DNA from 3 places in the Streptomyces drozdowiczii genome. Region 3 is predicted to be linked to each of the others. Evidence: riboswitches for the same ligand, from Rfam matches in the RefSeq annotation. Region 3 holds a riboswitch; each other region holds the start of a gene.
What was found. A riboswitch is a leader RNA that binds a small molecule or an ion and turns the genes downstream of it on or off. The one in region 3 is predicted to bind cyclic di-AMP.
Positions count from the first base shown of each region.

Region 1: linked by a shared signal. The riboswitch ahead of NEH16_RS19155 (transglycosylase family protein) and the one ahead of NEH16_RS12180 (C40 family peptidase) in region 3 are both predicted to bind cyclic di-AMP.
Region 2: linked by a shared signal. The riboswitch ahead of NEH16_RS14955 (M23 family metallopeptidase) and the one ahead of NEH16_RS12180 (C40 family peptidase) in region 3 are both predicted to bind cyclic di-AMP.

Region 1 is NZ_CP098740.1:4,192,753-4,196,777, forward strand. Features, by position in the region: gene NEH16_RS19145 (cytochrome P450 family protein) at 1-791, shown strand, start outside; gene NEH16_RS19150 (transglycosylase family protein) at 898-1,941, shown strand; cyclic di-AMP (ydaO/yuaA leader) riboswitch at 2,227-2,395, shown strand; gene NEH16_RS19155 (transglycosylase family protein) at 2,400-3,116, shown strand; gene eno (phosphopyruvate hydratase) at 3,424-4,025, shown strand, end outside.
Region 2 is NZ_CP098740.1:3,305,715-3,309,739, reverse strand. Features, by position in the region: gene NEH16_RS14975 (SHOCT domain-containing protein) at 1-60, opposite strand, end outside; gene NEH16_RS14970 (hypothetical protein) at 162-461, opposite strand; tRNA gene NEH16_RS14965 (tRNA-Met) at 726-799, shown strand; gene NEH16_RS14960 (PP2C family protein-serine/threonine phosphatase) at 967-2,130, shown strand; cyclic di-AMP (ydaO/yuaA leader) riboswitch at 2,339-2,492, shown strand; gene NEH16_RS14955 (M23 family metallopeptidase) at 2,504-3,673, shown strand; gene NEH16_RS14950 (aldo/keto reductase) at 3,841-4,025, shown strand, end outside.
Region 3 is NZ_CP098740.1:2,738,444-2,742,468, forward strand. Features, by position in the region: partial or broken gene pcrA (DNA helicase PcrA) at 1-1,111, opposite strand, end outside; cyclic di-AMP (ydaO/yuaA leader) riboswitch at 1,273-1,423, shown strand; gene NEH16_RS12180 (C40 family peptidase) at 1,422-2,576, shown strand; gene NEH16_RS12185 (hypothetical protein) at 2,635-2,988, opposite strand; gene NEH16_RS12190 (C40 family peptidase) at 3,298-4,025, shown strand, end outside.

The sequences.
Region 1 (4,025 bases), 1.5 Mb from region 3:
CCCGCGAGGACCAGGACGACTTCCGGGACTGGGCGGGCATGATGATCCGGCACGGCGGCGGGCCGCGCGGCGGGGTCGCCCGGTCCGTGAAGAAGATGCGGGCCTATCTGCTCGAACTGATCCACCGCAAGCGCGAGGACCTGGGCGACGACCTGATCTCCGGGCTGATCAGGGCGAGCGACCACGGCGAGCACCTGACGGAGAACGAGGCCGCCGCGATGGCCTTCATCTTGCTCTTCGCCGGTTTTGAAACGACCGTGAACCTGATCGGCAATGGCGTCCACACCCTGCTGAACCACCCCGCCGAGCGCGAGCGGCTGCAACGCGCGCTGGCGGCCGGCGACAGCGAACTGCTGGCCACCGGGGTCGAGGAACTGCTGCGCTACGACGGCCCGGTGGAGCTCGCCACCTGGCGGTTCGCCACCGAGCCGCTGACCATCGGAGGGCAGCGCGTGGCGGAGGGCGATCCGGTGCTCGTGGTGCTCGCGGCGGCCGACCGGGACCCCGAGCGGTTCGCGGGACCGGACACCCTGGACCTGTCGCGGAGCGACAATCAGCACCTCGGCTACGGCCACGGCATTCATTACTGTCTGGGAGCGCCGCTCGCGCGGCTGGAGGGACAGGCCGCGCTCGCCACTCTGCTGACGCGCCTTCCGGACCTGCGACTTGCGGGAGAATCGGGGGATTTGCGGTGGCGCGGCGGGCTCATCATGCGCGGACTGCGCACTCTGCCGGTGGAATTCACGCCGGGGGCGCGCACCCGGGAAAGTGACGCTCTGTCAACTCTGTGACTTTCGCGTGATCTCTACTGCATCGACTTGTGACTCACGTTCGAGTTTCGCTAGGTTCACCGTTCGACTCACCAGTCGCTTGTCAGTCACACGGAAGGCATCTCCCATGGGCTCCGCGAACGGCAGACACCGCCGCCCTCGTCAGGCACCCGCCATCGTGGTCGCCGCAGGCGTCACCGGCTCGGCCATCGCCATCCCGCTGCTCGGCGCGGCAAGCGCACACGCCGCGGACACCGCGACCTGGGACCGGGTGGCCGACTGCGAGAGCGGCGGGACCTGGAGCGCCGACCTCGGCAACGGCTCCTACGGCGGTCTCCAGTTCACGCCGGAGCTGTGGAAGGCGTACGGCGGCGAGGCTTACGCGGAGCGCGCCGACCTCGCCAGCCGCTCGCAGCAGATCGCGGTGGCCGAACGGGTCCTGGCTGCCAAGGGCCCGAAGGCGTGGCCCAGCTGTGCGGTGATCTCCGGGCTCACCAAGGCCGCGGGCAAGGCGGACGTGGACCCGGGCGACCAGGACGCGGACGAGCCCGCCCGGAGCGCCGACTCGGGCCTCGACGCCGGTCTCGGCACCGACCCGGTGGACGACGCGTCCTCGGCCTCCTCGGCCACCCCGTCGGACGCGGCGTCCGGCTCGGCCGCCACGGAGAAGAAGGCCGGCAAGGGCTCCGGCAAGCACGCGGGCAAGAGCGCCGACGCCTCCCCGTCCGCCGACCCCTCGGGCACCCCGTCCGCCGACCCGTCCGCCTCCGCCGACCCGTCCACGACGCCGTCCGCCGACCCCTCCGCGGACCCCTCGGCGAGCGCGGCGGACGACGCGCGGGCGAAGGGCGGCAAGCACCGGGGCGCCCCGGCCGCCGACGAGGCCGCCGGGACGGCCGAGGGGCGGGACGCGGGCCGGCACGCCTCGCGGGGTGACGGTGACGCACGCGACAGCGCCACGCGGCCGGCTGACGGCACGTACACCGTACGGCCGGGCGACAACCTCTGGGCGATCGCCGACGCGCAGGAGCTGCCCGGCGGCTGGCCCGAGCTGTACGAGGCGAACAAGGCCGAGGTGGGCTCCGACCCGGACCTCATCCTGCCCGGTCAGAACCTCGATCTGGGCCTGGCCGGCCCGGCCCCCGAGAAGGTCGCCGAGAGCGCCGGATGAGCCGTTAGAGCCCTCTGTGCTTTGGGTGGTTTAAGAGGCCCATGTCCCACTTTTGACCGAGTGAGACATGGGTCTCTTTGCGTGAACTCACGCTGCTTGTCCGGGAGGTCCCGCCGCATCCGTTCCGACCTGCACAAATGAGGGTTCATCGGATGCTCTTACGGGATGATTATCCGGTATGTCCTTCTTTGAATATGGCCGGTGGGTGTGATTACGGTCGGAACCGCTCGCACCGCGGGCCCCGTCGACCGTCACGCCGAATCCTGCCGTCGGTCGAAGGGAACAGACGCGAAAGCGCCGTAGGCAGGAGCGGGGGACCCAGGTAGGCGCTGGGCCCGGTCGTCGGGAGACGAACCGGGGCCGGCTAGGGGTGAAGTCGCGCCAGGAGCGCGGCCGGGCAACTCACTTGGCCCGAACCCGACAGCTCACCTCGCAGGCGTCGGTGAGGAGAAGACTCGATGCTGCTCAACCGCAAGGGCAACAAGCACCGCCGCCCCTCCAAGGCCGTCCGTGTCGCGACGCTCGCCGGTGTCGCCGGTGCCGCCGTCGCCGTGCCGCTGATGGGCGCGACCAACGCCTCCGCCGCCTCCGTCGCCACCTGGGACGCCGTCGCCCAGTGCGAGTCCGGCGGCAACTGGTCGATCAACACCGGCAATGGCTACTACGGCGGCCTGCAGTTCTCCCAGTCCAGCTGGGCCGCCGCCGGCGGTACGCAGTACGCGCCCCGCGCCGACCTGGCCACCAAGGCCCAGCAGATCGCCACCGCCGAGAAGCTCCTCGACATGCAGGGCCCGGGCGCCTGGTCCTGCGCCGGTGCCGGCAACCTGACCAACGACGGTGTCGACCCGGGCGTCGACACCGGCTCCGGTGCCGCGAAGCAGGAGGCCGCCCCCAAGCAGGAGGCCGCCCCGAAGAAGGCCGAGCGCACCGAGGCCCCGGCCACCAACCGCTCCGACCGCTCGGACGCCCCGAAGAAGACGGTCACCACCCCCACCGGCAAGAAGGTCGCCAAGGGTGACGGCGAGTACAAGGTCGTCGCCGGTGACACGCTGAGCAAGATCGCCTCCGCGCACCACGTCAAGGGCGGCTGGGAGCGGCTGTTCAAGCTGAACAAGGACATCGTCCAGGACGCCGACCTGATCTACCCGGGTCAGCAGCTCCACCTCACGAAGTAACGAAGCAGCCGCGATCCCTCCTCGCTGATCGCTCAGGCCGCCCCGGCCCGGCACGCACTCTCCCCCCGTGTGTGCCGGGCCGGGGCACGCCGCATCAGGGGCGTTCGCACCTCGTGGACCGTTCAACTGTTGTAGTTACTGACCAGTAAATATTTGGCGTTCCGCCCCGGTATGCCCGCCCTCGGGTCCTTTTTCGTCCCAGGGGACGGGCGGTCGGCCGACGCAGACGGCCGGGCCGGTTAGGCTCTTGTCGCAAGGCCAAAGCGACCCTGCACAACCAGCGTCATATCCCAGAAGGAGATGCCTCGTGCCGTCCATCGACGTCGTCGTAGCCCGGGAAATCCTCGACTCCCGGGGCAACCCCACGGTCGAGGTCGAGGTCGGCCTCGACGACGGCAGCACCGGTCGTGCTGCTGTTCCGTCCGGCGCCTCCACCGGCGCGTTCGAGGCCATTGAGCTTCGCGACGGCGACCCCAACCGCTACCAGGGCAAGGGTGTCGAGAAGGCCGTCCTGGCCGTGATCGAGCAGATCGGCCCGGAGCTCGTCGGCTACGACGCCACCGAGCAGCGCCTCATCGACCAGGCGATGTTCGACCTGGACGCCACGGAGAACAAGGGCTCGCTCGGCGCCAATGCCATCCTCGGCGTCTCCCTCGCCGTCGCCCACGCCGCCTCCGAGGCCAGCGACCTGCCGCTGTTCCGCTACCTCGGCGGCCCGAACGCGCACCTGCTGCCCGTTCCGATGATGAACATCCTGAACGGCGGCTCGCACGCCGACTCCAACGTGGACATCCAGGAGTTCATGATCGCGCCCATCGGCGCCGAGTCCTTCTCCGAGGCGCTGCGCTGGGGCGCCGAGGTCTACCACACGCTGAAGAAGGTCCTGAAGACCAAGGGCCTCTCCACCGG
Region 2 (4,025 bases), 570 kb from region 3:
GATCCAGAGGAAGAACCAGAGCATCGTCCAGAACAGGTTGAGCAGGGGATAGTCGTCCATCGTCCACTCCCGGAGCCTCGAAATGGCTGAGTCTGAAATCAGTCATATCGCCATATGGGTCCGTGCGCCCGTTGGAGGGAGTGCGCTGTGGAGCGGGGCGGCTATTTCTTCGGCTCGGAAGCGTCGGCGGCGGTGGCCGAGGCCGCGGACGTCTTCCTGCTGTGGGCCATGATGCCGATGAAGCCGGCGAGGAATCCGCTGATCAGGCCCGATATCGCGTGGTTCACCGCGTTGACGGACGCGCTGCCCGGGAGGCCGATCGCCAGGTAGTTCACTGCCGCGCTCATCGCCGCGCCCATCACGCCGCCGATGAGGCCGCTCCTGGCGGCAGCGCGTACGGGTGACGGCGGGGCGGTCGAGGGGCCGGGGGTGCGATCGGAGGCGGCGAGCGGTGCGGCCATGGTCGAGAGCCCTCCAGGGAGGCTGCGATCAGAGACCGGGAGCGGCGCTCCGGCATGCGCGGTCGGGGGCCTGCTCACACGGGCAGCCCACCGAGCCGGGGGGTGCAGCAGATACCTTGCGCCAGAACACATGTTCCCCGCAACACCTTCTCGTTTTCCGCACGTTGGCGTGCGGATCGAGGTCGGCCGTCGCCCGGGCCGTCGCTGCGCCCGGGGCGGGTGGTCATGAGAGCCCCGAATATGACGTAGAGTTGGGTTCACCGACGCGGGGTGGAGCAGCTCGGTAGCTCGCTGGGCTCATAACCCAGAGGTCGCAGGTTCAAATCCTGTCCCCGCTACTGAAGGATCAGGCCCGGTACGCAGACAGCGTGCCGGGCCTGATGCGTTGCCGACGTACACGCGTTCGCCCCATCGGCGGTCGAGGAGTCGCCCGCCGGCCGGGCGGGCGCGAGGCTGGGGGAGATGCGCGGTACCGGCCGCGGCTGCACCGGGCAGGAGACCGCAGGTGGGGAAGTGGACGCGACGGTGGCGAGGGCCCGACGGCGCACGGGGCCGCCGGTTCGTCCGGGTGCTGCCGGTGGCGATGATCGTCGTGGGGGTGGTGTTCGACCTCTTCACGCCGCCCTCCTTCACGGCCGTCCCGATATTCGCTGCCGCCCCGCTGATCGCGGCGCCCTTCTTCGGCCTGGGCACCACGATTCGGATCGGGATCGCCGCGGTGCTCGCCCTCGCGGGCATCCGGCTCTACACCGGCGACCTGGTCGAGGTGGTCTCGTTCATCGAGATGCTCACCGTGCTCACGGTCGCCGTCCAGGCGTGTGTGATCAACCGCGTCGTGCGGCGCGGGAACGAGCAGCTGGCCTCCGCCCGGATCATCGCCGAGACGGCCATGCGGGCCGTGCTGCCCACCCCGCCCGAGCGGATCGGCGGGCTCCAGGTGGCCGCGCGGTACGAGGCGGCGCAGGCCGACGAGTTCGTCGGGGGAGACCTCTTCGCGGCCGCCGACACTCCGTACGGCGTACGGCTGGTGCTGGGCGATGTGCGCGGCAAGGGGCTGGAGGCGGTCGGCGCGGTGGCGGTGGTGATCGGGGCGTTCCGGGAGGCGGCCGAGCAGGAGAAGTCGCTGGAGGGCGTGGCGCAGCGGCTGGAGCGCGCACTGGCGCGTGAGTCGGTGCGGCGGAGCAATCTGGACGCGTTCGAGGGGTTCGTGACCGCCGTGCTCGCGGAGATCCCGCCGGGCGCGGAGCGCGTACGGATGGTGAACCGCGGCCACCCGGACCCGCTGCTGCTGCACGGGGACGGGGCGGTGGAGGCGTTGACGCCCTCGGAGCCCGCGCTTCCGCTGGGCATGGACCTGGGGGTGCGGCCGGACCGCTCGGACGAGTGGGAGCTGCCGGCCGGCGGGACGCTGCTGTTCTACACGGACGGCCTGTCGGAGGCCCGTGACGCCGACGGCGTCTTCTACGACCCCGCGGAGCGGCTGAGCGGGCGGCTCTTCCCGGGCCCGGAGGAGCTGCTGTCCGCGCTGACCGACGACGTCCGGCTGCATACGGGGGGCGAGTCGACGGACGACATGGCGCTGCTCGCGGTGGCCCGGCCGGCGAGGGGGCAGCCCGACCGGCGCAGGACGGTGAAGATCGTCAAGCGGGGTGCCACGCTCAGTGATTGAGGGGCGCCGCTCCGCATAACAGTTGACGCAACGTCAGAAAACGCGTAGTGGCTGAGCGCCGATCAAGTCGCCCGATTCCACCCGTTTGTGTCGCGTAAGTCCAGGCCGGGCGCGTGAACGATCGGGGGAACGGCTTGGAATCGGAGGCGTCTGTCTATTAACGTTCGATAACGCAGCGCGGTTGTCCCAGCCGTCGTCAGGACGGCGCCGCGCGCGTGCGCCGAATTCCGCAAGGGAACCGGGGAACCACCTACATGGGGTGAATCGGGCGTCTTCGTCTTCACAAGAGGCGGAGGAACCCGTAGGAGACCTTCCTGCTCCGAACCCGTCAGCTAACCCGGTAGGCGAGAAGGAAGGAAAGGAGTGCGCCCGCGTGGCGTCCAACAAGCCTGCCCCCGAATCACCTTCCCGGTTCGTGCCCGAGTACGGCGCCGACTTCGCGTCCGGCCCCGGCACCGCCCACCTCCCGGAACAGGGCGGCGACTACGCGACCGATCGGGGCAACGCCTTCGCCACCGGCGCCGGTTTCGGCAGCGGCTTCCGCGCCGACGACGCCGACTCCGAGCGGACCTGGGAGGAATGGAACCCCACCGAGGAGTCTGTCCGCCCCGTCCGCGGCAAGCACCGTGTCGCCAAGCAGCGCAATGGTCTGGCCCGTAGCTCCACCGTCCTCGGCGTCGGTGTCATCGCGGCCGTCGGCGCGGGCGGCATGGCCACCGCGCAGAGCAAACCGCCGGTCTCCATCTCTCTTCCCGATTCCCTCGCGGACAATCTCCCCGACGCCAAGTCCCTCCCCGGCGTGGGTGCGTTGTTCTCCGGCGAGAGCCGGGCCGAAGCCCCCGCCACCGCGACCGCCGCAGCCCCGCTGACCACCGCCGGCATCACCACCGCCGAGGCCGAGCAGGGCACCACGGACGCCGGTGAGGCGCTGCGCGCCCGCATCCTCCAGCAGGCCGAGCAGCAGCAGGGCGCCGCCGACGCCGAGGCGAAGGCGGCCGAGGAGAAGGCCGCTGCCGAGAAGGCGGCCGCCGAGGCGAAGAAGCAGCAGGACGAGGCCGAGGCCAAGGCCGCCGCCGAGAAGAAGAAGGCGGAGGAGGCGGCGAAGAAGAAGGCCGAGGCCCTGCGCCTGGCCAAGCTCGCCGCCGGCTACGCGATCCCCACCTCCTCGTACACGATCACCTCGACGTTCGGCGAGGCCGGCTCGATGTGGTCCTCCGGCTACCACACGGGCCTCGACTTCGCGGCCCCGACCGGCACCCCGATCAAGGCCATCCACACCGGCACCATCAAGTCGGCCGGCTGGTCCGGCGCCTACGGCTACCGCACGGTGCTGGAGCTGGAGGACGGCACCGAGCTGTGGTTCTGCCACCAGTCCTCGATCGGCGTCACGGTCGGCCAGAAGGTCACCACCGGCGACACCATCGGCCGCGTCGGTGCGACCGGCAACGTGACCGGTCCGCACCTCCACCTGGAGGTCCACACCCCGGACGGCACCGGTATCGACCCGATGGACTGGCTGCGCGCCCGCGGCCTGACCGTCTGAGGTCTCCTCCTCCGACGCCGCGGCCCTTCCCCGTACGCGGCCTTACGAACCCCGGCAGCCCTGACGCACACCCCCCGACGTCAGGGCTGCCGGTTCGCGTGCGGCGGCAGCCTGCCGGATGTAGGTGGCACGGAATAGCGGGTGGCCCGGAAGCTGTTGTTCCACCTATGACTTCACTGCGCAATCTCGGCCCGTCGGGCCTCCAGGTCTTCCCGCTCTGCCTCGGTGGAAACGTCTTCGGCTGGACCGCTGACGAGGACCAGTCCTTCGCCGTTCTCGACGCGTACGCGGCGGCCGGCGGCAACTTCGTGGACACCGCCGACGCCTACTCGCACTGGGTCCCCGGCAACGA
Region 3 (4,025 bases):
CGGCGGCTCTCGTTGCGCTCGATGACCGCGTTGGCGGCGGACAGGATCGTCTGCGTGGAGCGGTAGTTCTGCTCCAGGAGGATCGTCGTCGCGTCCGGGTAGTCCTCCTCGAACTGGAGGATGTTGCGGATGGTCGCGCCCCGGAAGGCGTAGATCGACTGGTCCGCGTCACCCACGACGCACAGCTCGGCGGGGGCGTTCTCCGGGCCGGCCGGGCCGACCAGCTCGCGTACCAGCGTGTACTGGGCGTGGTTGGTGTCCTGGTACTCGTCGACGAGGACGTGCCGGAAGCGGCGGCGGTAGTGCTCGGCGACGTCCGGGAACGCCTGGAGCAGGTGGACCGTCGTCATGATGATGTCGTCGAAGTCCAGCGCGTTGGCCTCGCGCAGCCGGGCCTGGTACATCGCGTACGCCTGGGCGAGCGTCTTCTCGAAGCCGTCGGCCGCCTGGCCCGCGAAGGTCTCCTCGTCGATCAGCTCGTTCTTGAGGTTGGAGACCTTGGCGGTGAAGGACTTCGGCGGGTACCGCTTCGGGTCCAGCTCCAGATCGCGGCAGACCAGGGCCATGAGCCGCTTGGAGTCGGCGGCGTCGTAGATCGAGAACGAGGACGTGAAGCCGAGCCGCTTGGACTCGCGGCGCAGGATGCGGACGCAGGCGCTGTGGAAGGTCATCACCCACATCGCGTTGGCCCGGGGCCCGACCAGCTGCTCGACGCGCTCCTTCATCTCGCCGGCGGCCTTGTTGGTGAAGGTGATCGCCAGGATCTGGCCGGGGTGGACGCCCCGCTCGGCCAGCAGGTGGGCGATGCGGTGGGTGAGCACCCTGGTCTTGCCGGAGCCCGCGCCGGCCACGATGAGCAGGGGCGACCCGGCGTGCACGACGGCGGCGCGCTGCTCGGTGTTCAGCCCGTCGAGCAGCGCCTCGGGGTCGATGACGGGGCGGTGCGCGCCGTCGCGGTAGTACGCGTCACGGGGCGGCGGGGGCCTTCGAACACGCCCGCGAACAGGTCCTCCGGCACCGCTTCGGGTGCGGGGTCCTCGGGGGGCGGCGGGGGCGCGTCCTCCTCCTGCTGGAGGCCGGCCAGGAAACTGTCGTCAAAGAGGCTGCTCATCGCTGTCCGAGTCTAAGGCGCCCGACTGACACCCGGCCCCGGTCCGAAAAGGTCACGGAAATGTATCGGGCATATCGCACACCAACCTTCACAGCGGCCCCATCAGTTGGCTAGCGTGCACGTTCGGACGGCCCGTACCCCCAGAGGCGACCTACGCCGAGCGTGCCGCCACGCCGAATCCGGGCCCGCCCGGAACCGGGGACCCACACGTAGTACCGGGGTGAATCGGTCCTTCCCCACCGGACCGTAGGGCAGCCTTCCGTTCCGCCCGAACCCGACAGCTAACCCGGTAGGCGGTCCACGGAAGGAGATGCCGGCCTTGGCGTCGCATCGCAAACCGCGCACCCGGATGCGCTCCACCGTCCCCGCCGTCGGGCTGACCTCGGCCGCGCTGGCCTCGGTGACGCTGCTGTCCTCCCAGAGCGCGATGGCCGCGCCCGCGCCGAAGCCGAGCATCGAGGAAGTCCAGAAGAGGGTCGACGACCTGTACCGGCAGGCCGGGACCGCCACCCAGAAGTACAACCAGGCCAAGGAGGCCACGGACCGGCAGAAGTCCAAGGTCGACACGCTCCTGGACAGCGTGGCCGAGCGCACCGAGAAGCTGAACGACGCCCGCAGGACGCTGGGCAACTACGCCGCCGCCCAGTACCGCAACGGCGGCCTCGCGCCGACCGCGACCTTCTTCCTGGCCGACGACCCGCAGTCGTTCTTCGACCAGACGCACCTCATGGACCGGATGGCCGAGCGCCAGCAGCAGGCGGTCACGGAGTTCCGTACGCAGCAGGCGAAGGTGTCCAAGCAGCGGGCCGAGGCCGTGGAGAGCCTGGAGACGCTGACCGAGTCGCAGGCCGATCTGCGCACCAGCAAGCAGAACGTCCAGACGAAGCTGACCGAGGCCCGGACACTGCTGTCGAAGCTGACCGCCGAGGAGAAGGCGCGCCTGGCGGAGCTGGAGCGCAAGAAGGAGGCGGAGGCGAAGCGGAAGGCGGCGGAGCTGGCGAAGAAGCAGGCCGCCGCCCGTAAGGAGGCCGAGCAGAAGGCCAAGGAGTCGGGGAGCGGCGGTACGGAGACGGGCTCGGGCTCCGGCTCGGACACCGGCTCCGGGAGCAGCGCCTCCACGAAGGCGGAGAAGGTCCTCGCGTTCGCCCGCGCCCAGATCGGCAAGCCGTACGTCTGGGGGGCGACCGGCCCCGCCTCGTACGACTGCTCGGGACTGACGCAGGCGGCCTGGAAGGCGGCGGGCGTCGACCTCCCGCGGACCACCTGGGACCAGGTGAACGTCGGGACCCGGGTCGCGACGGCCGATCTGCAACCCGGTGACCTGGTCTTCTTCTACGACGACATCAGCCACGTCGGGATCTACAAGGGCGACGGGATGATGATCCACGCGCCGAAGCCCGGGGCGAACGTGCGCGAGGAGTCGATCTACTACATGCCGATCTACGGGAGTGTGCGCCCGGCCTGACCGGGGAAGAGGGCCGGTCCGCGCGGACCGGCCCGCTCTTCCGGGGCGCGTCCGCCGCTCAGGTCCAGAGCGTGGCGATGAAGATGTTCGCCAGGGTCAGCGCGCCGACCGCCGCGAAGGCGCCCTTCTCCACCTTCTCCTCGTCCCGCTTGATGTAGACGAGCCCCAGGATCACGACCAGGAACAGCAGCTTGATGCCGATCTTGACGTTGTTCACGGGGTGGTCGTCGGCCTGGTCCAGGCCGACGAGGGCGACGCCGGTGACGAGCATGGTCAGCGCACCGTGCAGCATGCCGGGGACGAACCGGGCGGTGCCGGCCTTCATCGCCTTCATCTGGCCGAGGAAGCCGCCGAGCAGGGCGGCGATGCCGATGATGTGCAGGGCGACGACGAAATCGATGAGTACACGCATGGTTCCGCACCCTAGAACCCTCTTCCCGTACCGCTCCGGGCAGGGTGGGGCCTACGGGCCGCTTGAATGATGAATGCACTTTTTGCCTGATTCTGCGACCCTTTTCCCGGTCAGCAGGGCTGCAAGAGCGATCACGCAGTGACAATGCCACGCCAAGAGCGGGCAATAACCGTCATAACGACACCTTCCCGTGACCTGGGATTAGCGTCCCTTCCCGGTGGCCGTGGACCAGGAACCGTCCTCCCCGGCCACCGGAGAAGCCCGCCGGTATACCCCGCCGGGCCGTCGCACGGAAGGACGCCCGCCCCCGTGGCAGCGCATCGCAAACCCAGGCAGCGCCTCACCACCGCCTCCGCGGCCCGCGCCGCGGCGACCCTCGCCGTCGCCGGAGCCGCGACGGCCGCCGTGCTGCCGGGAGCCGCGCACGCGGACCCCGCGCCCACCGCGAAGCAGGTCAAGGCCCAGGTGGACCGGCTGTACCGGGAGGCGGAGGTCGCCACCGAGAAGTACAACGGCGCGAAGTCCGAGGCGACCGCCGCCGCCAAGTCGGTCGACGCCCTGCGCGACGAGGCCGCCCGCAGGACCGCCCGCCTCAACACCGCCCGCGACGTGCTCGGCGCGTACGCCGCCGCGCAGTACCGGTCCGGCGGCATCGACCCCTCCGTGCAGCTGGCGCTCTCCTCCGACCCCGACCAGTACCTGCGCCGCGCCACCTACGCGGAGCGGGCCGGAGAGCGCCGGGCCGCCGAGGTGCGCTCGGTGCGCCGCCAGGTCGCGGAGATCGCCCAGGTACGCGCCGAGGCGGCCGGGAAGCTCACCGAGCTGGCCTCCCGGCAGGCCGCCCTGAAGGAGCACCGGGCGACCGTCCGCGCCAAGCTGGCCGAGGCCCGCCGCCTGCTCGCCCGCCTCACCCCGGCCGAGCGCGCCTCCTACGACGCCTCCGAGGAGGGCCGCGGGGCCGGCCACGCCGACCGCAGCGCCCCGCGCTCCCCCGTCGCCGCGCCCAACTCCCGCGCCGCTCAGGCGGTCGCCTTCGC